3 regions of the Paenibacillus sp. EC2-1 genome follow, and region 2 is predicted to be linked to each of the others. Evidence: riboswitches for the same ligand, from Rfam matches in the RefSeq annotation. Region 2 holds a riboswitch; each other region holds the start of a gene.
What was found. A riboswitch is a leader RNA that binds a small molecule or an ion and turns the genes downstream of it on or off. The one in region 2 is predicted to bind cobalamin.
Positions count from the first base shown of each region.

Region 1: linked by a shared signal. The riboswitch ahead of ACK8P5_RS20215 (FecCD family ABC transporter permease) and the one ahead of ACK8P5_RS18495 (S-layer homology domain-containing protein) in region 2 are both predicted to bind cobalamin.
Region 3: linked by a shared signal. The riboswitch ahead of ACK8P5_RS20760 (ABC transporter substrate-binding protein) and the one ahead of ACK8P5_RS18495 (S-layer homology domain-containing protein) in region 2 are both predicted to bind cobalamin.

Region 1 is NZ_CP186006.1:4,332,395-4,343,271, reverse strand. Features, by position in the region: gene ACK8P5_RS20235 (Cof-type HAD-IIB family hydrolase) at 1-716, opposite strand, end outside; gene ACK8P5_RS20230 (DMT family transporter) at 775-1,677, opposite strand; gene ACK8P5_RS20225 (metal-dependent hydrolase) at 1,928-2,641, shown strand; gene ACK8P5_RS20220 (lipoate--protein ligase) at 2,719-3,729, opposite strand; cobalamin riboswitch at 3,971-4,182, shown strand; gene ACK8P5_RS20215 (FecCD family ABC transporter permease) at 4,453-5,499, shown strand; gene ACK8P5_RS20210 (ABC transporter ATP-binding protein) at 5,496-6,287, shown strand; gene ACK8P5_RS20205 (L-cystine transporter) at 6,520-7,914, shown strand; gene ACK8P5_RS20200 (DUF4184 family protein) at 8,055-8,798, shown strand; gene ACK8P5_RS20195 (M24 family metallopeptidase) at 8,888-9,976, opposite strand; gene ACK8P5_RS20190 (GNAT family N-acetyltransferase) at 10,270-10,779, shown strand.
Region 2 is NZ_CP186006.1:3,927,463-3,938,339, forward strand. Features, by position in the region: gene ACK8P5_RS18495 (S-layer homology domain-containing protein) at 1-3,007, opposite strand, end outside; cobalamin riboswitch at 3,149-3,348, opposite strand; gene ACK8P5_RS18500 (S-layer homology domain-containing protein) at 3,550-9,318, opposite strand; gene ACK8P5_RS18505 (aminoglycoside phosphotransferase family protein) at 9,737-10,660, opposite strand; gene ACK8P5_RS18510 (carbohydrate ABC transporter permease) at 10,849-10,877, opposite strand, start outside.
Region 3 is NZ_CP186006.1:4,437,779-4,448,655, reverse strand. Features, by position in the region: gene cobD (threonine-phosphate decarboxylase CobD) at 1-910, shown strand, start outside; gene ACK8P5_RS20775 (adenosylcobinamide amidohydrolase) at 927-1,649, shown strand; gene cbiB (adenosylcobinamide-phosphate synthase CbiB) at 1,646-2,623, shown strand; gene ACK8P5_RS20765 (histidine phosphatase family protein) at 2,614-3,207, shown strand; cobalamin riboswitch at 3,291-3,501, shown strand; gene ACK8P5_RS20760 (ABC transporter substrate-binding protein) at 3,746-4,747, shown strand; gene cobT (nicotinate-nucleotide--dimethylbenzimidazole phosphoribosyltransferase) at 4,820-5,890, shown strand; gene cobU (bifunctional adenosylcobinamide kinase/adenosylcobinamide-phosphate guanylyltransferase) at 5,887-6,459, shown strand; gene cobS (adenosylcobinamide-GDP ribazoletransferase) at 6,456-7,265, shown strand; gene ACK8P5_RS20740 (response regulator) at 7,533-8,714, shown strand; gene ACK8P5_RS20735 (class D sortase) at 8,734-9,399, shown strand; gene ACK8P5_RS20730 (collagen binding domain-containing protein) at 9,630-10,877, shown strand, end outside.

The sequences.
Region 1 (10,877 bases), 400 kb from region 2:
GGCTCAATGGCATTACCCATGGCGATTCCAAGTCCTGCACACTCAAGCATTTCATGGTCGTTCCAAGAGTCCCCAATCGCAATGGTTTCCTCCAGAGTACAGCCGAAGTGATTCGCAAGGAATGTCAATGCATGGCCCTTTGTCCCTTCTTTATGCATGAACTCCAGGAAATGCGGTTTGGACTTTGTAATATGCATCTGATCGCCAAGCATCTCTTGGAATACCGGGATCAGTTCATCGAGATATGCAGGATCATCGATCATGAGCATTTTAGGTGTAGGCTGTTCAATCAATTTCATAAAATCAGGCTCGATATAATATGGAGCGCGGTTGAGTGCACAATAATCGATCAGCTTTTGATTCTCTTCCTGGGCGTAGATTTTATCGCCGACATAAGTTTGAAGATGTAGATTATGTTCCATGCAGAACGCATACAGTTTCTTCGCACCATCAATAGGAACATAGCGCTCGTATAGAACCTTCTCGTCGAGCAAGTTTTTAATGAGGGCACCTTGATAAGTAATAATGGGTACATTAAGTCCAGTCTGGCGGGCAATCGCTTGAGCGGATGTATAAGCACGACCTGTTGCTAGTGTAACAACAACATCTTTAGCGACAGCTTGTTCGAGTGCTTGCTGTACGCCGGGCGTTACCTCTTTATCATCGTTGATTAGTGTGTCATCGATGTCAATCGCAATCAGTTTGTAGGTAGTCATGAATTTCTCTCCTTTTGTCCTATCTATTATATCTACTTTATCTATCTTTATTATGCTTCTATTGTACCTGATGTGGCGCGGATTTCAATTCGGCCATAAGCATACCTCCCAAAATAAGCACACATCCTAAACCGCCGGCTAAGCCCAGTACTTCTCCAGCAAATAGAATACCAGTTAAAGCTGCAAAAACGGGTTCTGTTGCATATATAATAGCTACCCTAGAAGGTGTAGTATATTTCTGACAAACGGTCTGAATCCAGAAGGCGAATGCACTTGTAGGACCGATGGACACCAGAAGGGCGATCAAGACTTCCGGCTGGACTAATTTATCCATTAAGGTAGCAGGATTTCCCGCATCCTCCATGATGAGTGATGCGATCAAGCTAAGAATACCGACCACTGTCATCTGTAGTGCTGCTAATGGAAGTGAAGGGTATTTAGAAGCATAAAGACCGGTGTAACCGATATGAAGAGCAAATCCAATGGCGCAGATTAGGACTAGAATATCTCCTATGTTCCAGCTCATCTCTGATCCTGCAAAGGTAAGTAAATACAGGCCAGCAGCTGCAAGCAGAGCGCTCAGCCAAGTGAATCGGGATATGGAGTGTTTAAGTAAGAAATAAGACAGGAAGGGAACGATGACCACGGATAGACCTGTAATAAAGCCTGTGTTCGAAGTCGTTGTATACAGCAACCCAACGGTCTGAAAAGCATAGCCTATAAACAAAAAAAGACCAAGCAGACAGCTATGCAGCAGCATTTTTCGTGTGATCAATCGCCACTGACGCCGATAGAATATAGTCGTGATGAAGGCTAGTAGGAGTCCTGCACCTATAAATCGGACGCTGTTAAAGGCCATCGGTGGAAGTACTCGAACAGCATGTTGCACAATCAAAAAGGTACAGCCCCACATCATGGCAACAAGGAGTAGGCTGAGATCAGCAAGACGAGAGCGGTTCAACGTTGTTCATCCTTTCGAGACAATAAAAATATGTAAATTCTTCGGTGAAATTACAAGTGAACAAATTGTATCCCATTATGAGAGAAGCGACAATACTAATGGAGTCCTATATAGTAAGGAACTTCCATCTTATCGATGAATTGCTTATTTAGTGGAAAGGGTAGACATAAAGAGGAGAATTTTGTTATACTAAAATACCGAACGTACATTCCCTTCTAGGACACCAAGAGAATGAAAGGAAGTTATTATCATGATGGGAAGAGCCCATTTGGTTATTAGTACCGGCGTCACACTGTCGGTCATGGGGCTGACCGGAATTCCTATCACACTTCCGGCAGCAGCGGTTGCCGTCGTTAGTTCGCTTCTACCGGATATTGATGAGCCGAACTCCATATTGGTAAGAACAGCGATTCCAACAGGCCTCTTACGTGTACTTCAACTAACACTAGTTGCGGTAGCTATTTTTATCTATTTCTACGGACAGGAATATGCGCCGTGGAACTTGGCCTTGGCTGGATTAATTGCTGTTGTATCCTTTTTGCCAGGGCGGACACTCCGTCATATTGTGATGTTTATGATTGGCCTTGGTCTCCTTCAATTCGGACATTCATTTAGCCCGTGGAATATCATTGCTGGTTGTGTATTAATGATCTCCACACTGGTATCCCATCGCGGGTTGACACACTCATTATACGCTGTTGCTGGATGGACGCTGTTGTTGTATTTCGGGACGGAAGGCTCGGCCTGGGGCGAGAGTATATGGGTTGCAGGAGGTTTATCCTATGCTCTTCACTTAGCAGCTGATATGCTAACGAATCGTGGAATACGGCTGTTGCCTCCACTGAAATTCAGAGTGAAATTTAAACTGATGAGCACCGGAAGTAAATGGGGAAATATGGTGGAGAATGTGTGCATCGTGCTTACACTAGTTCTTCTCTGGTATGTATTCATAGCTTCTAAATAATCGAAATTAATGAGAAAGCCTCGCTCAAAGGGAATGAGTCATTCCCTCTGAGCAAGGCTTTTCTGATGATCCAGTGGTTATTCTTCCAGGAAGATCAAACCGATGAGATCATCCAATTCAAGATTACCGAAGTAATGCTTTATATTAATGGAAGTAAGAAGATTTCTAACTTCACTCTCCTCGTAACGTTTGCCGCGAAGTGCATTCTCGATATCCGCTACATCGCCAACACCGAAGAAGTCACCATAAATTTTGATCTCCTGGATATGCCCATCCTTTATGTTCATTCGGATGTCTATGATACCCACAGGAAATTTCTTTGCATGCTTCACATTGCTCTCTGGCGATAGGCCATAATTCCAATCCCAGTTCTGGTAACGCTCCTTGGAGATTTGGTGAATGATCTCCCAGTCTTTCTCCTCTAGTACATATTGAGGAACCTGATGAGGTTCCATACCGAAGATCGAACGCAGCAGCTCAGCGCGGAACTGTTCAATGGTCATCTCGCTTCCGTCAGCTCCGAGAAGTTCCTTGATATTGGCTACACGACTGCGGACTGATTTTGTACTCTTTGATTTAAACTTCTCTGGATTCGCATTCAGCGAAGCTTGTACATGATCCAGATCGAGATCAAACATCAGTGTTCCGTGGCTGAACATTCGTCCTCGTGTAGAGAATTGTGCATTGCCGGAAATCTTTTTCTCCCCAACTTGAAGGTCATTTCGGCCGCTGAGCTCAGCAGGTACGCCCATTTTTTGCAGGAAGTCGATGACAGGTTGTGTGAATTTCAAGAAATTGTGAAAGGACTGCCCATCGTCCTTGGTAATAAAACTGAAGTTTAGGTTTCCTAGGTCATGATATACGGCACCGCCGCCTGATAAACGTCGTACAACTTGGATGTTGTTATCACGCACATATTCTTGGTTAATCTCTTCAATTGTGTTCTGATGTTTGCCTATAATAATCGATGGTTGATTGATGTAGAAGAGCAGGTAGCTATCGTCCATCGGTAAATGTTTCAATGCGTATTCCTCAATGGCCAGATTTATGGCTGGATCATGTATTCCCTGGTTATCAATAAACAGCATTATGTACGCCTCCGTGTGGTTTCTTGTCTAATGTAATACATTTAAATCTATTGTAAACCAATGTTTGACTCTAGAGCAAAGGTTCTGTGAGCGATGAGTGATAAATGCTATGTTGGAGAACGGTAACGCTTAAAATTCTATGCCAACCGGCATGTTTAACTTCATATGTGAATTTCTAGGTTGTAAGCGGAGTAGATATTTCATATAATCGTCAACAGAGAAGTATGCTTGGCAAAAAAAGAATACTCATTGCATGCGATGTCCTGGAAAGACAGTCCTAAATACAGGGCTGCTTCTGGGTTAAAAGGGAAGCCGGTTAAAATCCGGCACGGTCCCGCCACTGTGAATCAGGGATATCCTCTATAATTGCCACTGGCCTATTAAGGCTCGGGAAGGCGGAGGTTATCATTTCAACCTGTAAGTCAGGAGACCTGCTTCGCATGATGAATCTGACGGTCCTTCGAGGAAAGGATTACGTTTGGCAGAACTATTTTGGACGAGTAGACTTTTATAATAAGCTCATTTTTTAGTTCATAAAGTTCATTATCTCCGAAACGTAGCCCTTGATTCTCTATGAGATCAGGGGTTTTTTATGGTGAATTATTGGGTGCCTGTCAGAGATACGAGTCATTTCGGCGCTTGCATACACGGGATAGGAGAGAAACTGATGAGAAATCGATTGAAACAATTAGTGTTAGTAATCCATCCAGTACGGATAACATCATGAGTAGAAAACTTGCAGTGTACGCAGTGACAGGGCTTATTCTCTTAGCACTTACACTCGTGGTCAGTCTTGGCATTGGTGCGGTTCATTTACCCGTTACAGAGATCGGTGCGATGCTGCTGCATAAACTTCCATGGATTGGTGATTCTATCACACCGAATTGGGAGGTCGCATCGGAGCAGATTATAATGAAAGTACGTCTACCCCGAATTCTGCTCGGCATGCTGGTTGGGTCCTCACTTGCGGTGGCTGGTGCTGCATTTCAAGGTGTTCTAAGAAATCCTCTTGCGGACCCATTCACGCTAGGTGTATCGTCCGGTTCCTCACTCGGAGCTGCGTTTCTAATCTTCTACGGACTGCAGTATGCATTTGCAGGAGCTTGGACGCTGCCCTTGGTTGCTTTTCTGACGGGGATTCTTACGCTATGGATCGTACTGTTACTCGCTAGAGATAATGGAAAAATACCGACGCATGGACTAATTCTATCAGGCGTGATTATGCAGTCGTTCTTAGGTGCGGCTGTTTCATTCTTGACGGTCATGTCAAAGGATACATTAACGGATATTTTGTTCTGGACCATGGGAAGCTTAAGCATGCGAGGGTGGTCGTACATAACGGTGCTATTCCCTTACTTTATTGTATGCTTTATCTTTTTGTGGAGCCGAGCGCGGATGCTGAATTTGCTATCACTAGGCGAAAGACAAGCAGCCCATATGGGGCTTAATGTGGATCGTCTGAAGATGAGTGTTCTTATTGTAGCTACGCTTCTAACCGCTGCCGCAGTGTCGGTGTCTGGTGTAATTGGTTTTGTTGGACTAGTCGTACCGCATATGATTCGGCTCGTTACAGGTTCGGATTATCGAATCATTATTCCACTATCGGCACTCGGCGGGGCAATCTTCATGGTTTGGTCGGATACGGCAGCGAGAACTTTACTAGCACCTACTGAAATTCCGATTGGGGTTGTAACCGCATTTGTGGGAGCTCCATTCTTTGGTTATTTGCTGTACCTTAATAAAAAGCAGCGCAGGGAGGGAGCCCTATGATCAAACTTCAAAATGTAGGCAAGCGATATGAACGCTTGAATGCAGTATCGGAGATCGACTGGAGTGTCCGTGAAGGAGAGTGGTGGGGAATTATCGGTCCAAATGGAAGCGGTAAATCAACACTGCTGCATCTCTTGTCTGGGGTGGAAATGCCTACAACAGGTCAATTGCTGCTACATGACAGAGAAATGGCTAGTTACAGTAGAAAAGAACTGGCGCAAATGGTTGCTGTATTGCAGCAGGAAGGCCTTGCTCCGACAGATTTTACAGTACGTGAAGTCCTGGAGATGGGGCGCTTTCCATTCCAGAACTGGTTAGGACGAGAGAGAGAGGATGCTGGTCCTTTGCTGGATCGGATTATTCATAGACTAGAGCTTGACCGTTTAGAATCGAGAAGATTGGATCAGCTTAGTGGAGGACAACGTCAGCGTGCAGCCCTTGGAAAAGTAATGGCTCAGCAGCCTGCAATTCTGTTGCTGGATGAGCCAACGACATATCTGGATATACGGTACCAGTTGGAGTTTATGAATATGGTAGCAGAGTGGCGTAAAGAGTCGGGCATTACTGTCATTAGTGTGCTGCATGATCTGAATTTAGCTGCACAGTTCTGTGATCAACTTCTGGTACTTCGAGATGGAAAGACTGCTGGGCAAGGGCTGCCGTCTGAAGTATTGACAGAGGATTTCATACGTGAAGTTTTTAGGGTCGATCCTGCTCTTGTTATGCACCCAGAGAATGGTGCTCCACAAGTACTCTTGACAGCTAATCGTGGAAGACCAAACGAATAGATGTATATTATTCCTCATAATAAGAGATTTTAAGACGGCAGATAGCCGTCTTTTTTGTATGCATGTAGCATACCTTTTTATAAAAAAGAGATAACAGATCGGATTTAACGGGTAATGTTTTAAGTGGGTTTGCGTTTGGAAATGAATAGTAGCACTTACTTCACCATTTTGTATTAGAAATCGATCTTTAGATTTTATGCAAAATGCATTTAAACAAGAGGAGGCATCGGGCGTGGAAACAGTCTGGATTGTCATGAATGTCCTTGTTCTTCTTCTGCTTATTGGCATATTGTACTGGATGCAGAAGAAGCACTTTTCGTTTACGAAGCGGGTATTTGCCGGCTTAGGTCTTGGTGTGCTGTTTGGCGCGATCTTACAGTTTATCTTTTCAGCAGATTCTGACGTTATTGCGAAATCATCGCAGTGGTTTAACTTGGTCGGGTACGGGTATGTACGTCTGCTGCAGATGATGGTAATTCCACTCATTATGGTATCGATTATTTCGGCAATTATGAATCTGAAGGGCGGACGAAATCTCGGTAAAATGAGTGGGCTAATCATCGCTACTCTGCTTCTGACCACGGGTATTGCGGCTTCTGTTGGCATAGCGACGACGCTTACCTTTGATTTATCAGCAGAAAATATACAAGCGGGCGCCGCAGAACATGAGCAGGGCTTGTTGCTCGAAGATAAGCTTGGAGACGTTGGAGACCAGACGCTACCCGAGCAAATTCTGGAGTTCATTCCTTCGAATCCGTTCGCGGATATGACAGGAGAACGTAAGTCTTCTACGATAGCGGTTGTTATCTTCTCCGCTTTTATTGGTGTCGCTTTGCTTGGTTTGGATCGAAAACATCCGGAGCAAGCCGAAACGTTTCGAGGTATGATTCGGGCACTGTATGCAGTTGTGATGCGGATGGTTACTTTAATCCTTCGATTGACACCATATGGAATATTGGCACTAATGGCTAAGACGATTGCAGGAACAGATCTACAAGTCATTCTCGATCTCGTTGATTTTGTCCTGGCATCTTATGTCGCGTTAATTGTTATGTTTATAATTCATATGCTTCTCCTCCTTCTGTTCGGATTTAACCCAATGGTGTATATCCGCAAGGTACTGCCAGTACTAACCTTTGCTTTTACATCCCGCTCAAGTGCGGCAGCTATTCCACTGAGTGTACAGACGCAGAACAAGAAGCTGGGGGTACAAGAAGGCATTGCGAATTTATCGGCATCCCTTGGAGCAACGATGGGACAGAACGGTTGCGCGGGTATTTACCCTGCAATGCTGGCGGTGATGATAGCACCTACGGCGGGTGTTGATCCAACGGATTGGATGTTTATACTTACCTTGATTGTAGTCGTTATGATTAGCTCCTTCGGTGTCGCTGGTGTAGGGGGAGGAGCAACCTTTGCCTCCTTGATTGTACTGTCCACTATGAATCTGCCGGTTGCTCTGGCAGGTCTGCTGATCTCCGTTGAGCCACTGATCGATATGGGACGGACCGCACTCAATGTCAACGGATCGATAACTGCCGGTGTGATTACAGGTAAAGTCATGAAAGAAGTGGATCAAGACGTATTTAAGGATCGTAATCAAGATATTGATGTGATGCAGACGTAATATGAATAGAACATAGCCGCACCCAGGAGGGGGCGGCTTCTTTTAATGATTAAATCTTCTTAGATGACTTATGTTAGACTTGAGGTGTCGTTGTTCGTTGTAAGAACAGTGTAATAGATTAATAGGGGTTGAAGACTCATATGCCATTAACCTTTGCGCATCCTGCCATCGTATTGCCGTTTTCGAGAAAGAGTAAATACGTTCATTTTTCCGCGCTTGTTCTAGGGAGTATGGCTCCTGATTATGAGTATTTTTTGCGAGGGCAACCTTTGGGTGAGATTGGGCATACCTTTAGTGGATTTTTAATTCTTAATCTTCCCATGGTCGTGTTGATTTATTGTATTTATCATGTTCTCATTCATCAAATGCTTGTCAGTTACTTACCGAATGTGATTCAGGACCATAGTACTCGGCAAGTAGACTCGAGTCGTACTTTGAGGGTGATCGTCTTTGGCTACTCAGCGATTCTGGGCATGTTAACGCATGTTGTGTGGGATGCATTCACACATCAGAAAGGATTCATGGTTACGAGAATCCCAGCCCTAGGTCACACGTTCCAAATCGCCGGCTATGATATTCCGGTATATAAGTTGTTACAACATGGAAGTACACTTGTGGGATTATCTGTCATAGTTGCTTACATGATTTACAGAGCTTCATATCAAAAGGGATCTAAAGTAATGGACATATCCCCGAAACAGAAATTGGTGTTTTGGTTTGTACTATTCTCCCTAACGTTATGGATACTAGGTATCTGGTATCTCATAGATGATGTATCGATTAGGAATTACGGCATCGCTGTTGTACGAATCATCGATTCTTCCTTGATAAGCCTGCTCATTCTATCACTGGTTATCAAATATACAGCTCTATTCCCGAAATGAACTCCTTCAAAATCATAGACTCAAAAGAAGAGGCGACCGCTCCCCCAGTAAATTCCGGGGATTGGTCGCCTCCTGCTGCATATGGCAGCTTAGCCCAAGACGGTAAGCTGTTTAGGGAACGAAGTTAGCACTTCTACACCGTTATCAGTTACGAAGACATCGTCCTCGATGCGCACGCCTCCAACGCCTGGAACGTAAATGCCTGGCTCAATCGTGAAGACAGCACCGCTAGTAAGCAGCTCCTCGTTAAGTCCATGAATGGATGGGTACTCATGTACATCCATACCGAGACCATGGCCTAGACGATGCAAGAATGCAGGGCCATAGCCAGCTTCGTCAATAACGGATCGCGCTGCTTTATCAATCGATCCATAAGTGACACCAGGTTTTACAGCACGGATGGCTGCTTGATTAGCCGCCAGTACCGTGTTGTAGATACGCTCCTGCTCTGAACTAATCTGTCCGACAGCAAAGGTACGGGTAATGTCTGATGCGTATCCGCCAGCGAACACGCCCAGGTCAAACATAAGCAGGTCACCTTCCGCGATCTTCCGTGATCCCGGAACTCCATGCGGCAGAGCGGTATTCGTACCCGTGAGCACCATGGTATCAAAGGAAGGGCCGTCAGCTCCTAGTTTTTTCATCAGATATTCAAGCTCGGCCACAAGCTCAATCTCTTGCATTCCGATCTTCACTTGTTTTAGACCTTGGGAGAGGACATCTTCTACTAGAGCAACTGCTCGTTTCATGATCTTGACTTCATCTTCTGATTTTCGAATTCGCATATCACGCAGTACTTGACCTGCATCTGAATAGGAATGTGCAGATAGGAAGTGTTGGAGCTGCTCATAACGGGACACCGTCAGCTGATCTTTTTCAAGAGCCATCGTTCCGATGGAGCCCTTTATCTGTTTGCGGAGCAATTCATAAGGATTATCGGTATCTTGATGCGTAACGATGTTGCTAACCGACGAAGCCGCAGCCGCTGCATCGCCATCAAGTGCTGGAACGATAAGTACAGGCTCCTCTCCGTTTTGCAAGAGCAACCCAAGAAAACGTTCGTGTGGATCACTGGCAAACCCCGTTAGATAATATACATGCTTAGGATCTGTTATGAGTAAGACATCCCATCTATGTAAGGACATCGCTTGAGTTAATTGATCTAATCTTGTAGTCATGATTTAATACATCCCTTTCTGCTGTGTTCGTTTTGTTCGCATGGCTATATGATATAAGCGTAGCTCGTTCATGGAGTGATGTAAAGTCAGAGTAGTTTGTTATTAGGAATCATAACAATATTTGTATATATTATCTCTATATGTAAGTCTATAATATTCTTCTAGTGGCAAAAACGTAATACTTTTGTGAACTAATCGAAGGATAAGTAGCGCTCAAAAAAGATGAATGCGTTTCATGCCAACCTCTTGTAAAATAAGCATACAGATCACTTCACCATTCGGAGGAATATGACATGGCAATGCCTCGTTATCAGATTGATTATGCAAATAGAGAAGATTTACCGGCTATTATTGATATTTATAACTCCACTATATCTGGCAGAATGGTCACCGCTGACTTGGAGCCTGTTACGCTTGAGAGCCGCATTCCCTGGTTCGAGGACCATCGTTCAGATTCGCGGCCATTATGGGTCATGCGAATGAACGGTGAAATTGCTGCTTGGATGAGCTTTCAATCTTTTTACGGGCGCCCTGCTTATCAGGGAACGGCTGAAATCAGTATTTATGTGGATGAACAATATCGTGGAACTGGGGCTGGAAGCATCCTGATTGAGAAAGCGTTGGAGGAATGTCCAAGGCTGAATGTAAGTAACCTAGTTGGCTTTGTTTTTGGTCATAATGAACCGAGCCTGAAACTACTAAAGAAATTCGGGTTTGAACAGTGGGGGCTGCTTCCGCGTGTGGCTGAACTGGATGGGATCAAGCGGGATCTGGTTATTGTCGGTCGTGCAATTTCATCATAAATAGTTAGACATTAAAGGGCCATAAGTTCCTCTTTTTGATGAGAGCTTGGGTCTTTTTTTTGTGCTTGGATTCGCTAAGGAATTACTTAAGAAATAAG
Region 2 (10,877 bases):
AGGTCGTCAGATGATTAGCTCTTATATACAGGTCGTTATTCTTAACAAAGGCATAGGCTTTCTTCTCGGTGCTATTTACAGCCTGCTTTCCTTGCTCCTCCGTGTCATAAATCTCAATTGCTGAGAATTTGTTATTCTCAACAAAGCCTGGAAGCTGTCCTTTGCCACCTTGAACGATGAATGTCAGCGGCTTATCGAACAAAGCTTGGTTTGACTTATTGCCCATAACAAAAGCATGGTGAATCTGATCAAGCTGATCATTTCCTTTGATACTGCCTTTAATCAACTCTCGTAATTGTGTATCTTGACTATTGATTGCTGTAAAGAGCTCGAGTTTGCGATCCCCTGACTTGAAAAGGGTGCCCTTCTCAATGATGGCTGAAATTTTTCCCTTAACCACCTTAATGGTAGGCATTGCATTCTTCACTTCGTCCAAATTCAGGAATACTCGATGTTTAACGTCCGGAATGTTAATGGTAATCTGATCTTTTTGGTTTAGCGCTTGTGTGATGTTTATGGTATAGTCCGCTGAAATATCCTTCGGAACTTGGATAACCGGAGTCTTATCATTCGAATCAACCACGATACCTGGAGCAACCGATGTCGATCCTCCTGGGGTACCTTCCCACTTACCAGGGTCTTCTCCTAAATCTGCTCCTAAGTTCTTCGTGTAGCGCCACTGAAGACGATCGCCATCACTTAAGGTGTAACTGCTCGCACCATAGCTAGGAAATGAACCGTTAACACTGTACATCCAGCCACTACCGCTTCCGTGATCAAATTCTCCATCACCAGCAATGGACTTTACATATACACTTCCATATTGCTCGGGCCAGTCATAGGAATAACTTATATTCCGCTTGTCCAGTTCTCTCTTCAACACACTCCAAGCCGTGTCACCAGACTGAATCTCCACGGTTACGGCTGAGATAACGTTCCCTTTGTTAATCGAATGTTTATCTACAGACAGGGTCACATATTGTGTTGGCTTCGGTGTTGTACCACCTCCGTTACCTGGCGTTTCAATTACACTTGTTGTGTAAGCGACAAAGTCTGTAAAATGTTTCGTTTTGACGATTAAGTCTTTTCCGCTATCATAGGCATATTCTTTCTTCCCACTGCTCAACCCTTGCTCATCGCCTGAGTACTTCGAAATTGCGTGGGCTGATCCGTCTTGGATATAGGCAGCCTCTTTCCCGCTCATTCCCTTGAAGGTTAAGGTAATGAAGGAGCTGAATTCGATCTTACCCTTACCACCCATTGTGAATGCCTGAACAATCTCATCCAGCTTATGTTCCTCTGGAATAATTGGTTTGATCTGATCTTTTAAAGAAGAATCCGTCTTATGGATTGAAGTTAATAACTCCAATGCTGAAGCGTCGCCCGTTGTGACCGCAGTACCTGCAGGGATCAAGACGGATACATTACCCTTTGTAGCCTCTATTTTTGGAAGGCTGCTATTCGAGGGAAGTTTAGCACTTACCTTTGAGTTTTTATCCGCCGGAATCGTTATCGTAATTTCTTTATTACTATCTTCTGGCTTTATAGGAACGATATAATCAAGCTCATCTTTCGGTATAACAACATCCGGTTTATCACCCGATGGCAATGTCACTACTATATCTTTAGGAGACTCGGGTTGTTCTGGAAGTTCTGGTTGTTCAGATTGAACATCAGTCATGTCATAGAGACGATTCTTACCATTCTTAAATCTGTCGTAAGCTACTAGGGCAAGTGTCCCCTGATCCGTAGCCATGCTGTTGACAGCACCTAACTTCGTGTTCATAAAGCCACCATCAGGTACAGCAAATGTTAGCAAGGCATCTAATGCTGAATTTCCATTCTTAATAAATCGATCATCTGTGTGTGGGTCTATCCTCAAACCGGTTAAGGCAATAATAACCTGAGCAATACTCTGGCTATTTGGCGATGATCCGTAACCATAACCTCCATCTTTCATTTGGGCCTTAGATAACGCCTCAATAGCCCGATCTACTGCTGCTTTTACATCCTCACGTTCATGATAATAAGGGGTCAGTCCTTGCATCGTCATTGCCGTGATATCCGGATCTATCGTGCTCCCAAAGAATGCCCATCCACCATTAGGAAGCTCTTTACCCAAGATGAGGTTTATAAAAGATTCTCTTGTGGATTGCACACTCTCTTTGGTGATATCTGGAATCTCATAACGATTGCTGTCAAGTGCCAGGAGAGCATAAACGGGTCCATTAATGCCTTGATTAGCAACATAGGTGTAGTCAGCAAGAGGATTTCGTACATCATGCCCGTTCACATTTGTTATATCTTTTCCGATTGAAGAAAGCCCCAGAATTAATCTGGAATGTTCAGTACTAAATACATTATTCTTAGACATTAATGCTTCATATTCTCGAACGACATTGTCGTAATAGATCTTATAATAATCGCTAGGCACCGGATAATTAGCCCGCGCTAAAGAGATGATAACCCACTCACCGTTGCCTGTCCCCAGAGTCGGAGCTTTTACTCTATCAAGAGTATAAGCAAGACTTTTATCCAGATGTTCTTTTGCGAGTGTTACAGTGTCAATCTTCTTGATAATCGTAAAGCTTGTCGTTGTCTCATTCCCTGCGCCATCGATAGCCGTTATGGTTATGCTATTCTCCCCATCAAGAAGAGTAGCCTTATATTGATCCTGAACCGCTGGTAACACGTCTTCATTCACTGCGACTTCTGGAATAATGTCCGTGTACACGTTATCTGTTACTGTAATTTTGAAGCTTATTTCACTAGATGATACCGTCTGGTTATCTTGTATTCCTTCTACCTTAATCGTCGGAGGTTCTTTATCTTCCTTGGGTTCTGTATCTACCTCTTCAATCTGCTCATTGTTAACAGTAGTAAGCTCTTCTATTGGAGCAACGGAAGTGTCAGCCTCATCCGCGTAGGATACCGTCATCCCGTTCGTGAACATCGTCATTACAATGCTTATGATCAGCAGCCATGCGATTAATTTATTTTTTCTCATCTCAATCCATCATCCTTCCAATTCATCTTTCGTTTAACAGCACACAAAAAGACCTCTCAACTTGAATCGTTAAGAGGTCTAATAGATTACGCAGCTATATTTAGCCAGCACTAATAAACACCTTCCTATCCATCGTAGAGTTGTGGTGTGACAAAACAGGCAGGTATTCTGGCTCAAGTATCAACATCCTAGCAGCCTTCCCAGTTCCCCAGTGGCATCGTTGCAAGGACTCCTCTTATACAGCGGCGGGACCGCGTGGGATTCTCACCCACTTCCCTTTTAACCAATTTATGAGATGGATGATTCCATTCACAATTGGCACCTGTTTCGCGTGTTCCATATTTGATTGTTATATTATTCATTCTAATAAATATATCACTTTTTACCAAGGAAAAGATTTCAAATATTGAAATATCGGAATATTTGTTTAATAGGACGCCGTATCAACGCTAAAGATATAATCCACCTTATATATAATGAATACATTTTTCGCAATGCAAATACGCCTGATTCTAGATGTAGATCAGGCGTATTGTTGAAACCTACTTATTAATAAAGCTCAAATATTGCAATGCATTTTGCAGAACGACTACAGCTTCAGCACGAGTCGTCATATCCTTTGGCGCAAAGGTTGTTGCTGCCTTGCCCTTAATTAGTCCCTTATCCACCGCTGCTGCAATGGCTTCTTGAGCATAGGATGAGATTTGATCCTGATCTGCAAAGGTTGGCTGGCTGGCTCCAGCCCCTGCTGTTCCTTGTACGAACTGAATCGCATTCATCATCATCACGACCATTTGCTCTCTCGTAATGAGTGCCTCAGGAGCAAATCTGTCGTTGCCTACTCCTTGTACGAACCCATATTTTACGGCTGTACTCACATCTGCTGCATACCACTTGCTTGCTGCTACATCAGAAAATGTTTGATCTACTTCTTTGTTCGACAAACCAAAACTTCTCACGAGCAAGGACGCAAATTCTGCACGCGTCACTCGACCAATTGGATCAAATGTTCCCTCTGTTTTCCCTTTCACGATCAGCTTGGAAGCCAGAGCTTCTACTGCCTGTTGTGCCCAGTGACCCTGTAGATCTGCGAACGTTTTCTTACCTTCCACGATCACATACAAACCATTTTTGTTATGTTGGATCGTCGCCACCGTTTTGCCGTCCTTTACCGTAAATACGGCTGGAACAAATCGAAGCTCTCCCGTTGCCGGATCGTATGTCATTACCGTTACTTCATTCGGATTGCTCAATACACCATTTACGATCAGCTTGCGCTCTACATAGCCTGTTGGTGTTAGCTCCGTTGTCGCTTCCTTTTCTTTCAGCTCTGCTTCAAAACTTACAGCTGCACTTCGTGCCTTTATACCTCTGTCTGTAAGCTTTTCTTCCAAACCTTTCTGTACTGTCAGGTCTGCTTGTTCAACCCGTACAATGATTTGTCCGTTTGCATCAAGACCTTTTCCTACCAGTTCAGAAACCGGCCATGCATAGCTTCCTAGTGGACTAGTTACTTCAATGACAGCATCAGGCTTGCTTCTTGCCAAACGGCTTAATGCTTCTGCTGGAATCGCAACCTCGTAACCATCGTAAGAACCGGAAATCGCAATTCTCAGTACAGAGCCTGCATTTTTCCCTGCTTGTTCGAATGCTTGAACCTTCTGCATAAACGCTGCAGCATCCAGCTTAGCCTTCACTTTGTTGTGAGCAGGATCAACCGTCAGCTCGCTTCCTTTGGATTCATACAATGCTGGATCTCCGACTGTCGGCACTGTTGTGCCACCACTGTTGCCGCCTTCTCCATTGTTGCCTCCACCGTTATTTCCACCGCCGTTGTTTCCTCCATTGTTATTTCCTCCGCCGTCATTACCGCCACCGCTTGTGCTTTGACCGCTAATTGTAATGACCTTGCTTCCGTTTACATTAGAGCCATCTGCTGCTGCTGCTGCGACTTTAACTACTCCGTACTTAACAGCTGTCAGTAATCCATTTGCATCAATCGTTGCTTTGTCTGTTACTGTCACGCCATCGGCTTCATACACGGACCACGTTACCGTTTTGTTCGTTGCATCCTCAGGTAGAACTGTCGCTCCTAGTTGCAGCGTGCCGCCTTTTGCAGTGATTGCATCAACTGTACTTGTTACGGCAATCGACTCTACTTTTACTGGATCTGGGTCTGGCGTATCGCTTTGACCGCTAATCGTAATGACCTTGCTTCCGTTTACTCCGGAACCATCAGCTGCTGTTGCTACGACTTGTACTTCGCCATCCTTCACGGCTGTAAGTAATCCATTTGCATCAATCGTTGCTTTATCTGTTACTGTTGTGCCGTCTGCTTCATACACGGACCACGTTACCGTTTTGTTTGTTGCATTCTCAGGTAGAACCGTCGCTCCTAGTTGCAGCGTGCCGCCTTTTATTGTGATTGCATCAACTGTACTTGTTACGGCAATCGACTCTACTTTTACTGGATCTGGGTCTGGCGTATCGCTTTGACCGCTAATCGTAATGACCTTGCTTCCGTTTACTCCGGAACCATCTGTTGCTGTTGCTACGACTTTAACTACTCCGTCCTTAGCGGCTGTCAGTAATCCATTTGCATCAATCATTGCTTTGTCTGTTAAAGTCGTTCCGTCTGCTTCATACACGGACCACGTTACCGTTTTGTTTGTTGTATTCTCAGGTAGAACTGTCGCTCCTAGTTGCAGCGTGCCGCCTTTTGTTGTGATTGTCGAGGAATTGCCTTCGCTCGTCACTGCAATGGAAGTAACGCTCACATCTTCTTCCACGCCAAATTCAGAGTAATTCCATTCCGATTCCCAATTCATCGAAATGCGCTGATTTGCACTATCTAGATGCAGCGGGAACCAAATATATCTAGAATCCGTCAAATTATTAGGATTCCAACGATCTGCCATAAAGATAAACTTATCTTTTACTAGCTCACCTTTGGAGTTACGATAAGGCAACACAAACGTACTTTGGCTCTCATGTGTTGTTCCCTTCCAATCATCCCAGAATGGATCCCCCTTATCTTTCCACCACCAGTCTAGCAGATTCTCTGTAGTATGGTATTTAGCTGGATTTGGATTCCAACCTGTTAAACCAGATGTAATAGAATAATAAATTCCATCTTGTTCAAATACTGTTGGAGCTTCTCTATTATCTTTATGTGCTTTAGCCCAAATCGCTTTTCCATTATCACCAATAGCTGGTTTTGTGTAAGTATCATCTAACTGTAAAACAATAGTGGCATTATTACCTTCGGAAGAGTAGATCAAATATCCGGTATTATTCTCATCATTGTCTACATACAGGGTCATATCTCGTAGCATACCTTGGCCTTCGCGCCAAGCATTATCCCAGTCATCGTTAGGCATTCGACCAATATCTAATACTTTGAAAGGACCTGTCGGAGAATCACTTACTGCAACGCCTCCTGAAGCAGTCCAATACTTACCTGCTATTGGCCCGTCATGGTGCCACCACATTACATAATTATCGTGTTTTGCATTGTAAACTACTTTCGGACGCTCAACTACCTTATCCCAGTTAAACAAACGATATAATCTTTGTTTTTCTTCTAAAGACTCATTTTTATAAAGTTCGTTTAATTCATCGATTTGATCACGTGAATTGTGTTTTTTCAACGTATTTACTGGAGATTTCATATTGCCAGTAAAATTGTAAAATCTTTTTTCATCATCACTTATGCCAAAGTTTGGATCATCTAGGTTCTGATAATGTTGTTCCTGACGCTCAAAACTAAATGCTTCACCGGCTTCCATATAAGTAGGATCATCTTCATGAATGTACATGGGAACTTCAGATGGATTCGCACCATCAAGTGTGTTATCGCCTAAATTTGGATTATTAAATACCGGCAGTACAATGCCTTCGTTCTCCCAATTATAAAGATCCTTAGAGGAGTAAGCATGAATACCTGTCATCGGTACGTAACCGGCTCCTAAGTTTGATTCTGTTTTATCTTCTCCATACCAGTAATACGTTTTCGTTTTTTCATCATAGATGATGCCACCGCCATGTGCCTGAATCGGCTCACCATCCGTGTCATACCACGTCTGACCATTTTTAATACGATTTACACTATAATTTTTCTCTGCATATTTCTCATACGCATGATTAAACTTGTAGCTATAATGCTCCACAGACTCTTCCGTGAGATATTGTAGATCTTCTCCCTTTATTTCCTCTAAATACTCCTTAATTTTAAACTGAATATAAGGGTTTTTACTTCCATAAATAGATTCTAGCTTCTCTACTAATTTAGCAATAGCTTCAATACCAAACTCTTCAGATGTTTTTTGGCTACGCTTTACACTTAAATCGCCAATTGAAACTGTTGAGCCGCCACCACCTGTTTTGAATACTTGAATGGCTACATAGCGTGCGGTTTGAGGCTGGAACGTAATCGTTTGTCGGTCGTTCTTATTAACATCAATTCCACCAAAAGCAACATAATTGAAGTGCTCTTCAAGTTGCTCTCTAGAACCGTCCCAAGCCAAATCATCCAGATTTTTATCACTAGTATAAATTTTGAAGTTCTTTATGCGTCCATTTTGTTTTTCATAATCTGCACCATTTTGTCTTGGCGTATATAAAAGCTGACCTATATCGTTCTTAACTTCGTTTAAATCGAGGACAATATAATCTCCTGACTTGTAACCTTCACCCTTCCAATTACTTTCGTACATGGTTTGAGAATTTCCGTCTACCATATTCCATACCGGAGAAGAGGGATATGCCTCTGGTGCATATGCAACACGAACACTTAAATTCTCCGCATTCTTAATAACAAACGTTGTAATTGACTTAGCTTCTACTTCTGCACTCAGCTTATTATTTTCAACGGTTGTATGGCTAAGTTCTAAATTCTTGTCCGCCGATGTCGTATATACATCAACCTCATTACCTACTTTAGAAAACTTGGAAACATCAAATTCCAATGACTGTGCATGATCTTCGGTATTCCGATAAACGACGATTACTTCATCTTTTTCGGGATTATAGGCTGTTAAAGTACGCCCCTTATCATCATTGTTTTCAAAAAAATGCGAACCTTGTGGAATGAACTTACTAAATTGCGCCATCGCATAATATTTTTTCGTATACGACCACTCTTCTTTGTTGAAATCAGCGTGAATTAGTCCCCAGTTCATATTTTCTTTATCTGCTTGCATATTAGCTTCACTTTCAATCGCTTGCCACAATACCCATGCCTGCGGCTCGAACCATTTAATGTCGACCATAATTTGATCTGCCAATGCTAATGCCGGTTCGATATTATCGTGATCATGCGCAATGCCGCCTGGACCTAAGTCCACTTCAGACATCCACAGCTTTTTATTTTCTTTTTTCGCTAGCTGACCAACTTCATAACGCTTATTCCCTCCGTAAGCATGCACATTCATTTGATCAATTGCGTTTTTAGTGTCGTCTGTATATTCGTTCCAATTTGTAAGAAACGTATCAATTATTGACTCTTCCATACCAGATATTCTCACGTCATCCCGCAATCCTTTGCGTTTCAACGCCTCGCTAGCCTCCCAGATAATCCAGGACTGCTGCCATGGAGCCCAATGTGAGCCTTCTTGTCTTCCACCCGCTCCCCAATAATTCGTGTTCGGTTCATTGATTGGAGATAATGTATCGAATGTAATACCATGCTCTGTCTTATAGTGGTCTACAACCTCCGCTAAATAATCCGCAAAGTCTTTGTAGTGCTCTTGCTTCAAGTTGCTTTGCCAGGAGTCATGATGACCCGATGTACAACCGCTATGTGTCATATAATATGGTGCCGAATTCGAAAAAGCTTCTGTAATTAGCTTAGATTCTCTAGCATCTAATCGCTCTTTAGCAGCTAGTAACCACCAAAGCTGGTTTTTGTCTGGATTGTCAGCAAAATTGTATTGAATATTTCCCTTCTCATCGAACCCCGTAGAGAACCCTGGCATATTTCCGCCTTCACGCATATGCGAATGAGCCGGATCATCACCGCCGCCAATATTATAACGGGCAATATTGTAATTAAGCCCTTCTTCACTATATAAAGCATCTACTAATTCATTTTTAGCTTGTTCGTTTGACCAGCCGCCGGTCGCATTGCCAAACCATACTAATGCTGTTCCCCAACCATCCCATTCTTTCTTCATTTTGTCGGGACTTAACGTAATTTCAGTTACACTTGGAGCTGCTGACACTTTACTCGGTAATCCAGCAAACACTGATGTTACTAAAGATACCGCCAGACCTGACATTGCTACTTTTTGAGCAATCTGCTTAATCCCCAATGATACTCCTCCTCGTTATGATTAAAGCCTTAAGTAGTTGTCCCCTACTTAACCCACCTGCTCTGGTAAGTCTGATCAACACTTTTGCAATCTCTTCTCTACTTTCAATTACAATCAGTAGTTTGACTTACCACCCCTAATTGTTAACGCTTTCATAATAGCATTCAATAAATTGGTTCATTATAACTTTTTACATGCTCTTTTGTATTTTCATTGTTTTATAAATCCGCTTTTAATTGGTTTTGGTACTATTTAATGATTTTTGTTTTATTTTTGGTTCTTTCCCCTATTGTTAGGTGTGAAGCCCAATATGGAAAAAACCCGCTCATTGAGCGGGCTGTTATACAACTCTATTCACTAAAACATCTGGAATAGTGTCTGAATACACGTTATCTGTTACTGTAATTTGTAAATTATCTCACTCGGGAATTTCCCCAAATCTCGGAATATACCAAGTAGGAACATACTTCTGAAATCCGTCAAACCATTCCATTACGTTCGCCGCTCTTTTGAGCATAAAATTCACCTCTGCTTCTCCAAAAGGAATGGCCCAAGAAACCGAAGAAAGCTGGTTACTTGCCAAATACAGAGCCATCAATCTAAAAAAAGCATCAGGTACATCATGATTAAAATAACCGTTAATACGCCCCGAAGCGAAATACTCACTTACGCTTGCATCAAACGAAATACGATTAAATTCTTCCCATGGATCTCCATAATCAAATCGATTAAAATCAATAATTCCAAGATCGCCTGAGGAAGTAACAACCATATTGCCTAGGTGGTAATCTCCGTGCTGAAAAACGTTAGGCCGATCATCTAATAGATAGCGGTTCTGTTCCACGTAACGCATAATCGTCTGGTCTTCCTTCAAATAAATCCCACAATCTTTATAATTCGCTATGTATTTATCGATTTTGCAATTATAGTATTCTGACCATGTCTGTTCATCATGATTGGCGGGGACTTGGTGGATCCGTCTTAAATACTCACCTGCCTTCACACCGATAAGATACTGCTCCTTCGCACTCAGCAGGGCGATAACTTCACCAGCATCCTCTCCTTCCATCCAAGTGAGTAAAGAAAAGACGGATTGACCGTTATTGCATAGCCCAAATTCAATAGGCCGAGACATGGGAACATCAATGCCATTCAGCAGCTTCATCGATTCGAACTCTATCTTCTTCTTCTCGTATTGAGAAAGGTCAGACATTCGAAGAAGCATTTCCGTGCCGTCAACCGTCTGGATGTAGTATTTCTTGTCTGCTGACCAGCCCTTATGAATCTCCTCTACGATCTTCCATGTTTCTGCACTCGGTATTCCCGTAAATACCTCATCCATGATGTGTACCTCCCGCTTAGGATAAATCACTAATCACTATCATTAGATATACATTGTAAAAAAGCAACTCCTTATCTACTCATCATTTAAGTTAGCTGCGGCATAAAAAACCATGTCCGGAATGGTCATGGTTAAATATCTTTCAATTGTACACTATCTATTTTCTAATCATAAAACTTCCTCGCATTCTACCCTTTCGTCCCGCCTTGTAACCCAA
Region 3 (10,877 bases), 510 kb from region 2:
TCAATTTAAGCAGATTCTAGGACATAAACTGGGAATTCGTGAAGAACACATTTGTGTAGGCAATGGTGCAGCTGAGTGTATGTCTCTCATTCTTCTGGGACTGTATCCTCAAACGGTGGGCATTGTAGAACCTTGCTTCTCTGAATATCGCCAACTATCGGAACAGTTTGATATCGAAGTACAATCGGTACGCGGTAGACCAGAACTGGATTGGAAGGCGACGGTAGAGGACATTGGGGAGCTTATGCAGCAAGTGGATCTGGTGTTTCTCGGGCAACCTAACAATCCAAACGGCGTACAATACCGACTAGAAGAGCTTCGCCTGTTAGCTGAACAGGCTGAACAATCACATACCTATCTTGTTATCGATGAAGCTTTCATAGACTTTATTCCAGAAGAGCAACAGGCGTCTTTATTAACGGAACTGTATAACTATCCGCGAACGATACTGGTAAGGTCGATGACGAAGTTTTATGCGATACCAGGTCTGAGATTAGGCTATACGATAGCCCATCCTGATATCATTAAATTCATGACTGGAAAGCAGGTAACATGGAGTGTGAATGGTCTAGCACTGTTAGCGGGTGAGGCGGCACTAAATTGTGATAAGGAATTTGAACTGGGTACGATGGAGCTCATTACGGAGCAACGTGTACGCTTAATCCAAGGGCTAAGTGCACTGGGGTGTGAGGTCAGTCCAGGAGAAGCTAATTTCTTGTTGGTGAAGCTCCCTGAATCTTGGCGGGCAATTGACATGCAGCAAGAGCTTGGACGGCGAGGTATATTAATTAGAAGCTGCGCGATGTATCCAGGACTTGGAGATAACCATGTTCGAATTGCTGTTAAAGATGCGGAAGCTAATCGAATATTTCTAACCGAAATAGAGCATGTACTCAAGAATGTAGGTTGAGAATAGGAGTTTTATCATGACAACACCTTTTTTGAATAATGACAAAATGGAATATAGATCTGTGGCTTGTCCCGGATTAATCTTGACCAAGCATGAACGTCATTTACAACTTCAGGCTCCCACCCTTCTAGATGGTCTTAGTAGTGCTATACACGGTGGAGGTATGGGGAAGATTGATCGGATCGCTAATATATATGTGGATCGATTGTACAACTGTAGTAATCCGGAACAAGATATAAGACAACTGTTTCATGAATGGGACTATTCCCTGCAATCAACGGCAGGCTTACTGACAGCCGTTCGCTTGGAATATGCAGCTGTTCTTGAAGAAACAGATAAAGATGCTTCCGTATTTTGCTGTACGACAGCTGGAGTATCCAACGGTGCACGTGCTGGTTCTGCGCGGACCACATACCCGATGTATCAGCCTGGAACGATAAACATCATGTTAGTCATTGATGCAAGAATGACTCAAGCAGCGATGGTGAACGCCATTATTACGGCTGTTGAAGCGAAGACGGCTGCCCTTTCGGATCTCGGCATACGTGATGCAGAGAATGGTCTAATTGCGACAGGGACAACGACAGATTCAATCGTGCTAGGAGTTAGTCAGTCGAATGCTTATCCAGCCGAGCATAGATACTGCGGAACAGCTACAGATCTCGGAGCTGCTATTGGACGCACCGTGTATGGAACCGTACTGGAAAGCTTCAAGGCTCCGGGAGTGAGGCGATCATGATGGAATGGACCATTGTATTCATCCTCTGTGCGGCATACCTGTTAGATCTCATCATTGGAGATCCAAGATGGATTCCTCATCCCGTGATTGGCATGGGGCATGCAATTAAGCGATTGGAGAAGTGGATTCGTAGTCGCTTCACTAAACCAGGCCATCTGAAAAAAGCAGGGATCCTGTTCCCAGTCATGATTGTGGGAGGTTCGCTGCTTATTACTTGGGCGCTACTTAAGGGCTTGTATTTCATTCATCCGTGGCTTGCCATTTTAGCCGAGGTTGTGTTGATCGCAACAACGATTGCTACGAAAGGACTGCGGGATGCAGGAATGGGCGTATTTAACCATCTGAAACAGGGGGATTTACCTGCCGCACGGCAAGCACTCGGTATGATTGTTGGACGGGATACAGCACACTTGGATGAACCTGAAATCGTTCGGGGAACCGTTGAGACGGTCGCGGAAAATATTGTAGATGCCATCGTATCCCCACTATTTTACGCACTGATCGGAGGAGCTCCGCTTGCTATGGCCTATCGTGCAGTAAACACCCTGGATTCTATGGTTGGATACAAGAATGATAAATATCTCCATTTGGGCTGGGCTTCTGCACGATTAGATGATATCGCCAACTTCATTCCAGCACGAATAACGGCATTACTGCTCGTTGTTAGTAGCTGGATGCACCGCCTTGATTACAGACGGTCGTACCGAACGATTAGGCATGACGCACGTCTTCATCCGAGTCCCAACAGTGGATTTCCAGAATCAGCTGTAGCTGGAGCTTTAGGAATTCGTCTTGGGGGCGAGAATGTATATCATGGTGTCGTATCTTTTCGAGCTTACATGGGCGAGTATACACGTCCAATGAATAAGAATGATATTCTGATAACCAATCGATTGATGTTGACTGCATCAATACTATTTTTATTACTAAGTTTAATGATCTTTGGGCTAGTAGGTGGAGCATTATGGAGTTAGAACTGGTATGTATTCGTCACGGTGCCACACAGTGGAATAAGGAGAAACGCTATTTAGGTCACACCGATATCGGACTGCTTCAAGAATCGCTGACTGCGCTTTTACCATTGAGGGAAGAACTTGAAGGAATGATATTTCGTCAAATATTCTGTAGTGACTTAAAGCGATGCCGGGAAACATTAGAACAGGTGTATACGTCTTCAACCGAACAGGTAGTCTTCGATAAGCGGTTACGAGAAATGGATTTCGGAGCGTGGGAGGGTCTCACCTACGATCAGTTGAAACATATACCCCTGTATCGGCATTGGTTGGATGATCCTCAGTCTGTGACACCGCCGGGAGGTGAATCGTGGGAGCATTTTCAGAAACGAATAGCAGAATTTTTAGATAGTCTAGCTCATGATATGGGCAATGATAATGAGAACAATCGGATACTTATCGTCACACATGGAGGCGTGATTAGGCAGATTGCAGCGATGACTATACCGGGTTCATCGTTCTGGGATTATACAGCTGAGCCTGGAAGCCAGCTCATTCTAAAACTCAAACATGTGGATGAGACATGGATCGGGAGCCGTGGTTAAGCCTTCAATATCCGTTACAAAGGGTTGTAAGCTACTCATATGTAACCTATAATCATGAGTTGAGAGGTAAGGCTTGTATCTAAATGAATATGAACTTATAAGGTCTAGGATTAGAGCCAAGTAAAGTGCTTCTGTTCCTAGTTAAAAGGGAAGTTGGTGAAATTCCGACACGGTCCCGCCACTGTGAAACAGGGATATTCTCGATGTACCACTGTTCTGCGCCTAAGTAGAATGGGAAGGTGAGAATATCGATTACCTGTGAGTCAGGAGACCTGCCTTATAAGCGTACGACAGTCCTTCGAGGAAAGGATTACGTTTGGCTTGTGGAAGTACTGTGGTATGACTCGGTACTATGCCTGTGGAACAGATGGTCATCAACTGACTATAAGTCCTTAAGACGTAATCCCTGATTCTTTCTTAATTATGAGAAGATCAGGTTTTTTTTGTTGCATAGACTTCGTAAAATGAGGGTTCATTGAAATTACAAGATGCATCTCACCAAACATACTTCGAAAGAAGATAGGGGAGAGAAATAACAATGAAACAGTTATGGAAGAATTGGACTACAGGCGCACTAGCGATCATAATGGTACTAGCGCTCGCGGCTTGTGGCAGTAATGAGGAGCCGAAACCAGCAACGGACCCTACACCAACAGAACAAGTAACTCCACCGGCTGATGAAGGAACGACGCTCAAGACGGAGTACCCTTTAACCGTTAAGGATGCTACTGGAGAGTCCCTTACATTTAAAGAAGCACCGAAGAAGATTATATCGATCTCGCCTGCGGAGACTGAAACGTTGTTTGCAATCGGACTCGACGAAGAAGTTATTGGTGTATCGGATTTCGATGATTATCCAGAAGCGGCTACAACGAAACCGAAAATGGGTGGTCTATATAATCCGAACGAAGAAGCTATTATTGCCGCTTCACCTGATCTCGTAGTAACAGGAATCTCTATGAGTGCAGAAGCAGCTCAGCATTTGCGTGATCTAGGAATTACGATTTACAAGACAGATCCGAAAACTGTAGATGATGTTATTGCTAATATTGAAGCTTTTGGTCTGATCACAGATCATCAAGAACAAGCTAAGACAGTCGTGGACAAAATCAAGCAGGATCGTGAAGAAGTAACGGAAGCTGTAAAGTCACTTACACCTGAGCAGAAGAAAAAAGTATATATCGAGTTCTCCCAAGGCTGGACAGTAGGTAGTGGAGAGTTTATGGATGAGCTGATCACCTTAGCAGGCGGTGTTAACGTCGCTGCGGATACGGTGGGATGGAATGAAATTAGTGAAGAGAAGATCATTAAAGATAATCCGGATGTCATCTTGTTCTCCAAGAACGTTGTGAATGAGGAAACAAAGGAAACTTTGGACCAAATCATTAAAGCACGTAGTGGTTGGGATCAAATTACAGCTGTGAAGAATGAAGCGATTTATGGTCTTGATGATAACCTAGTAAGTCGTCCAGGACCACGTGTAACGGAAGGTCTTAAGGAAATTGCTAATGCGATTTATCCTGAACTGATGAAGAAGTAAAGGAAGTAAGCTGACACTATCTAATGGATGCTTGCTTACATCTAAGCGCAATTAATAAAGGAGTAATGATGTATGAGACAAAGTGTCATGGAACGTATCGGAGAAATTCGCGGGCTGGATCAATCCGCCATGGAATTAGCGAAACTGCATATTAATAACCTGACGGTCCCACCTGGCAGCCTAGGCAAACTGGAGGCAATGGCGATACAACTCGCGGGTATAACGGGGAACATAAAGCCTTCATTTGACCGAAGAGAAGTTATTATCATGGCAGGCGATCATGGTGTTTGCGATGAGGGTGTGAGTGCTTTTCCACAGGAAGTTACACCTCAAATGATTCATAACTTTCTCGCGGGTGGTGCAGCGGTTAACGTTCTAGCCAGACAAGCGGGTGCAGAAGTAGTATGTGTGGATATTGGGGTGAATAGTGAGCTGTCCCACTCTGATCTTCTTTCGCATAAAATCCGGTACGGTACCGCGAATATGGCACAGGGTCCTGCAATGTCTTACGATGAAGCAATGCAGTCCATTATGGTCGGTGTTAAGGTTGTAGAAGATGCGGTTAAGCGCGGAGTACAATTATTTATTACAGGTGAAATGGGAATTGGAAATACGACGGCCAGCTCAGCGGTAATCTGTGCACTCTCTGACATTTCAGTTCGGGATGCTGTAGGCCGAGGAACCGGCATTGATGACTCTCGTTTGCAACATAAGATATCCGTAGTTGAAAGAGCACTTGAGGTGAATAGCCCTGATCCCAATGATCCGGTAGATGTACTGTCTAAAGTAGGCGGTCTTGAAATCGGAGGTTTGGTTGGTGTTATTCTTGGCGCAGCAGTACATGGCTGCCCTGTAATTATTGATGGATTTATCTCGAGTGCAGCAGCATTGCTTGCCAAGGCCATCTGCCCAGTAGCGGCAGATTACATGATTGTATCTCATGCTTCCCATGAGCAGGGACATCGGCGTCTTCTGGAAGAGTTAAATCTTCGGCCCGTACTTGAATTAGATCTTCGAATCGGGGAAGGGACCGGCGGTGTATTATGTCTTCATCTTGTCGATGCAGCATGCCGGATTGTTCGTGAGATGGCAACCTTTGAAAGTGCGGGAATCTCAGGTGAAACCAAGGAGAAGGATTCATGATCACACTCGTGACAGGCGGTGCAAGAAGCGGAAAGAGCAGCTTTGCTGAGAAGCTATGTATATCGAAGTCCCCGTCTGCTGTGTATGTGGCTACCGCCCAAGCTTTTGATGATGAGATGAGGGAACGTATTGCTCTGCATCAGCTTGAACGAAGTCAAGCGAACTATGCTTGGCGAAATGTAGAAGAGCCTTTTCAGCTTGTGAAACTTCTGAGTGATTGGCGTGAAGAATGCCAAGGTGAAGAAGATTCTGCGCCGACCGTTCTGGTGGATTGTCTCACCCTGTGGCTGTCTAATATTCTACTCTCATTGGAACGTGAGGAGGATGTACAAGCGAAGGTGAAAGCCGAGATTGCTCGTCTTATAGACCAAGCAGAGCAGTATCCTGGTGAATTAATTCTGGTAACGAATGAAGTGGGCAGCGGCATTGTACCAGAATACCCTTTGGGCCGATTGTATCGTGATTTAGCGGGTTACATGAATCAGGCTATATCTCGAAGTAGTGCACAGGTATTCTTGGTAACAGCGGGTATACCTATAGAGCTGAAGAGTAGGGAGTATAGATTATGACGAGATGGAGTCAAGCGGCTGCGGCCGCTTTTCAATTTCTATCACGCTTTCCAGTAAGAGCTAATCTGGATTATACACCAGCACTTTTTCGCCAAAGTGTGAAGTTCTATCCTTTGGTAGGTGCTGCTATTGGCCTTGTTGTATGGGGTGCGGGTGCAGGACTATCGTATTTATTACCTACAATGCCTGCTGCAGTATTGACCCTCATCTTATGGGTATGGCTCACAGGTGGACTTCATCTGGATGGTTGGATGGATACGGCAGATGGTATCCTTAGCTATCGATCTCGTGAGCAGATGCTAGACATCATGAAAGATAGCCGCGTTGGGGCTATGGGTGTGATTGCCTGCGTGCTGCTGTTAATGTTAAAGCTCTCATTAATCTACTCCTTATTTAATGGCGGCACACAATATTCGGGGTTATTTATTCTTCCCTTGATTTGGAGCCGATGGTTCATGGTTCATGCAATGTCAGCGTGGCCATTAGCTCGTGGTAAAGGTGGCCTAGCAGGACAGTTTAAAGATATAGACAAAAGTCAGCAGCGGGCAACACTGTTCATCGCCATAGTGTTGTCAGGCATATTCGCATTAATCGCTCCAATGATCGAAATGGACAACCATTCGATGATGCTATCGATTCTTGGATGTATTGTGCTTCCACTGGGCGTGGTGGCTGCTGGAACATGGCTCGCTCGGAAGCTGCATCTTGCATTAGGCGGGCTAACGGGCGACACATACGGGGCTCTTAATGAATTCCTTGAAGTGATAGGTTTGCTCATACTCGTGCTGTTGTATAAACATGTATGATCTAATAGCATTGTCCCTTATTAGATTGTAAAAATATAATAGGGATTATTGTTGTGAAAAGGCCGCTCAAGGGTTCAAACCTTGGGCGGCTTACTTGCTGTTGGGAGACATACGAAAGAATCATTTTAGCGTAGCGTCTCTCTCAAGTGGCAAAACGATGACTGCCCTATTCAAAAAATATTCAGTAGCGTATGATTAAGTAGTATGGATACACTTTTTTTGATGTCTAGTCTGTAAATGAAATAGAATAAGGAGAGTAGACACGAATTGGGGGTTGAACTGGAAGCGATGTTCTTAAGGGCGATCGTTGTAGATGATGAAAGGCTTACTCTTAAAAAGATGGAGAAGCTATTGACAGCAGACCAATATGGAGATGAAATTAAGATTATGCTTTCGGGCGCATTTCATGACCCAAACGAAGCTATAGCGTTTATTTCTCGTGAAACGGTAGATTTGGCTTTTTTGGATATGCAGATGCCGAATATTGATGGATTTGAACTGGCTGAGAAGCTGCAACAGATCCAACCGGAAATTCGTATTATTTTTGTAACTTCCTATCAGGAATATGCGATTAAGGCTTTTGAGATGAATGCACTTGATTATCTAATGAAGCCAGTACGTGCCTCGCGTCTAGCAACAACGTTGAAACGCGCCGTTGACACAACGATGATGAAGAGTACCGCGAGCTCTAGTTCTTCGGTCCGTGCTACACTTTGCTGTTTACAGAACTTGCACTACATCGATCTTGATGGACATGAGCGGTTCTTCTCTTGGAAGACATTAAAGGCACCGGAATTGTTTTCGTATCTAGTATATTATCGTGACAAAACAATTAACAAACAATTATTAATAGATTTACTGTGGCCAGGATATGATGTGGAAAGAGCAACTGCTCAGCTATATACTGCAATCTATCAGATTCGAAAAGTGATTCAGGCTGCAGAACTTGATTTGGAGATAAAATATAAGGATGAGGGCTACCGAATGGTGTGGGGAGCTGTAAATCTGGATGTGGATGATTGGGAGAATGATCTTCGCCAGGCCGGGGAGGTTACTTCAAGCACACTTGATACTCATTTAGCCATAAAAGCGCGCTACACTGGAGATTTTTTGGAAGAGCACCTCTATACCTGGGCAGTGTGCGAGCAAGAAAGGATTCGTCTGCTCTGGCTGGATCATGTGAAGCGTATTGCTGATTATTACCTAATACAGCGCCAATACACAGAAGCCATTCTTCTATATCAAGAAGTAAAAGAGAAGATACCTGATATAGAAGAAGGATACTTTGGATTAATGAAAATATATGCTATGTTGAATTATCAAGTTGAGGTTCAGAAGCAGTACCGGCTTCTATTGAATAAATTTAAAGAGGATTTTGATCTCCCTCCTAGTAGCGAAATCACGAATTGGTATGAGCAGTGGAGTGGTTCCTTGCAACAAATTCATTAAAAGGACAGGTTGAATGTAGATGAAGATAAAGATATTTGCTCTGCTCTTTATTCTCACTGGCATAGGTATTCTTTTCTATCCGACGATAGCAGAGAAGTATCATGATAAACAACAGGAGCAGATCGTAAAGGAATGGCAGAATAGTATTTACAATATTAACAATGGTGAAGATGCCATAGAGGAGAACAAGACGAGTGAAGGGAAAACATCGACAAGTGAGGAGGATGTAGCTTCTACTCGTAATGAAGATTCAAAATTAAGTGAATATCCAACAGCAGAAGGATTATTAATGATTGATAAGATCGACTTCATGCAGCCTGTACTTCACGGTGCAACCGTTAGTCATCTGAATACAACTGTGGCAAGTGTTGAGAATACGGGAAAGGTCGGAGAAGTTGGGAACTATGCCGTGGCTGGACATCGTAATCGTACATATGGAAGAAACTTTAATCGGCTTGATGAAATCGTAATTGGCGATAAGATTCAAGTGGATAATGGGACAGAAATTTTTGAATATACAGTGACAGAGAAGTCATATGTAAAGCCAGAAGAAGTGCAGGTGCTGGATCCGAACGGAGTAGATAAGGAAATAACGTTAATTACTTGTCATCCTATGGTCAATCCAACACATCGAATCATCGTGAAAGGAAAAATAATGGAGCCATCCTTAGCATCGTCTCATTAGAGAACGGTGCTTTTTTTTGTTGTTTCATCATGTTTCGACAGATTCAGAAAATATTCAACATCATTTTGTAGAATATTGAATGGTTAGGCGAACATCGAGGGGAAGCGATTTACGTCGCTTCGACTACAACTAGATAAAGCCAGTAACAAACTATTATTTGAAATACGAGGTGAATCGTGGCAGTGCAGAAAATTAGAAGGTCGATGTCCGTTTTTTTAATCCTAGCTCTCATGATTAATTTATTCATCCCGTCTTCATTCGCTATAGCTGCTGATGAATTGGATCAACCGGTTACGAGTGAAGAGAGTGGGGTTGCTATGGATCAGATTGTGGATGAGGATGCTTCAGAAGAAGCGGGAGAGAATACCACGAACGATAGCAATCCGGAGGATAGTAGCACGAATGAAATCATTGCGGATGAAACAATCGAAGAATCCGTTGATGAATCGGGTGAAGATCAATCCAGTTTGCAACTGAACACAGGAGTGATCACAGAGAAATTGATTACGTCCGTAACAATGAAAGATAAGGATGGAAATCCAATTAATACGGTACGACCAGATCAGGGCTCCCGTGTACAGATTGACTTCGAGTGGATGCTTCCTGAAAATCACGGGTATAGTGCTGGTTCTACATACACCTTCCAACTTCCAGATAAATTCAAGGTAGACCGTGTCATACAGGGTAATCTGGAGGATGGTATAGGAACATTTGAAGTAACTCCTTCTGGACAGGTTACATTAACCTTCAGTGAGGAAATTAACAATCAAGAACAATTGTCAGGATACTTTTTTGTGTGGAGAGAATTTGATGAAAGTAAATTCTCCGGAGGAACACATCAAGATGTTATTTTTAAGTTTAACGAAGGTGCTGACATTACGATTCCAGTCCATTTTAAAAGTAAATCGGATAAAGAATTTAATAAGAGCGGGACAGCTAATAAAGGAATGAATCCAAGCGAGATCCATTGGGTTGTTGATATGAACAAAGGTGAGCATAAGATTGAGAATGCTGTCTTTACCGATGTGCTTCCAGCAGGACTATCTATCGATATGAGTTCGATTGAGGTGTATCCTCTTGAGGTTCAGTTGGACGGAAGTGTAAAGCAGGGAGCGAAGTTGTCTACTGCCGAGCTGGAGTCAAAGGTGGAAAACAACGTATTCGAACTAAAGTTCCCCAATACTGATAATACATATAACATCAACAGTGCTTATCGAGTGAAGTATACAACATTCATTACTTCAACAGCAGATGTCACGTATACGAATAATGCAAAGCTTACCGGAGATCCTTCGATCAGCCAGGTCGGTTCGGATCGTGTAGCCGTGAAATTTAGTAAGCCGCTTGACAAGAAATCCACAAATTACGAATCATCTACACAGACGATCACCTGGGCAATTCAGTACAATTATAATGAGCAAGTAATCCCACAGGCGAAAGCGTGGATCAAGGATAGTTTTGATAAAAAACATCAACAG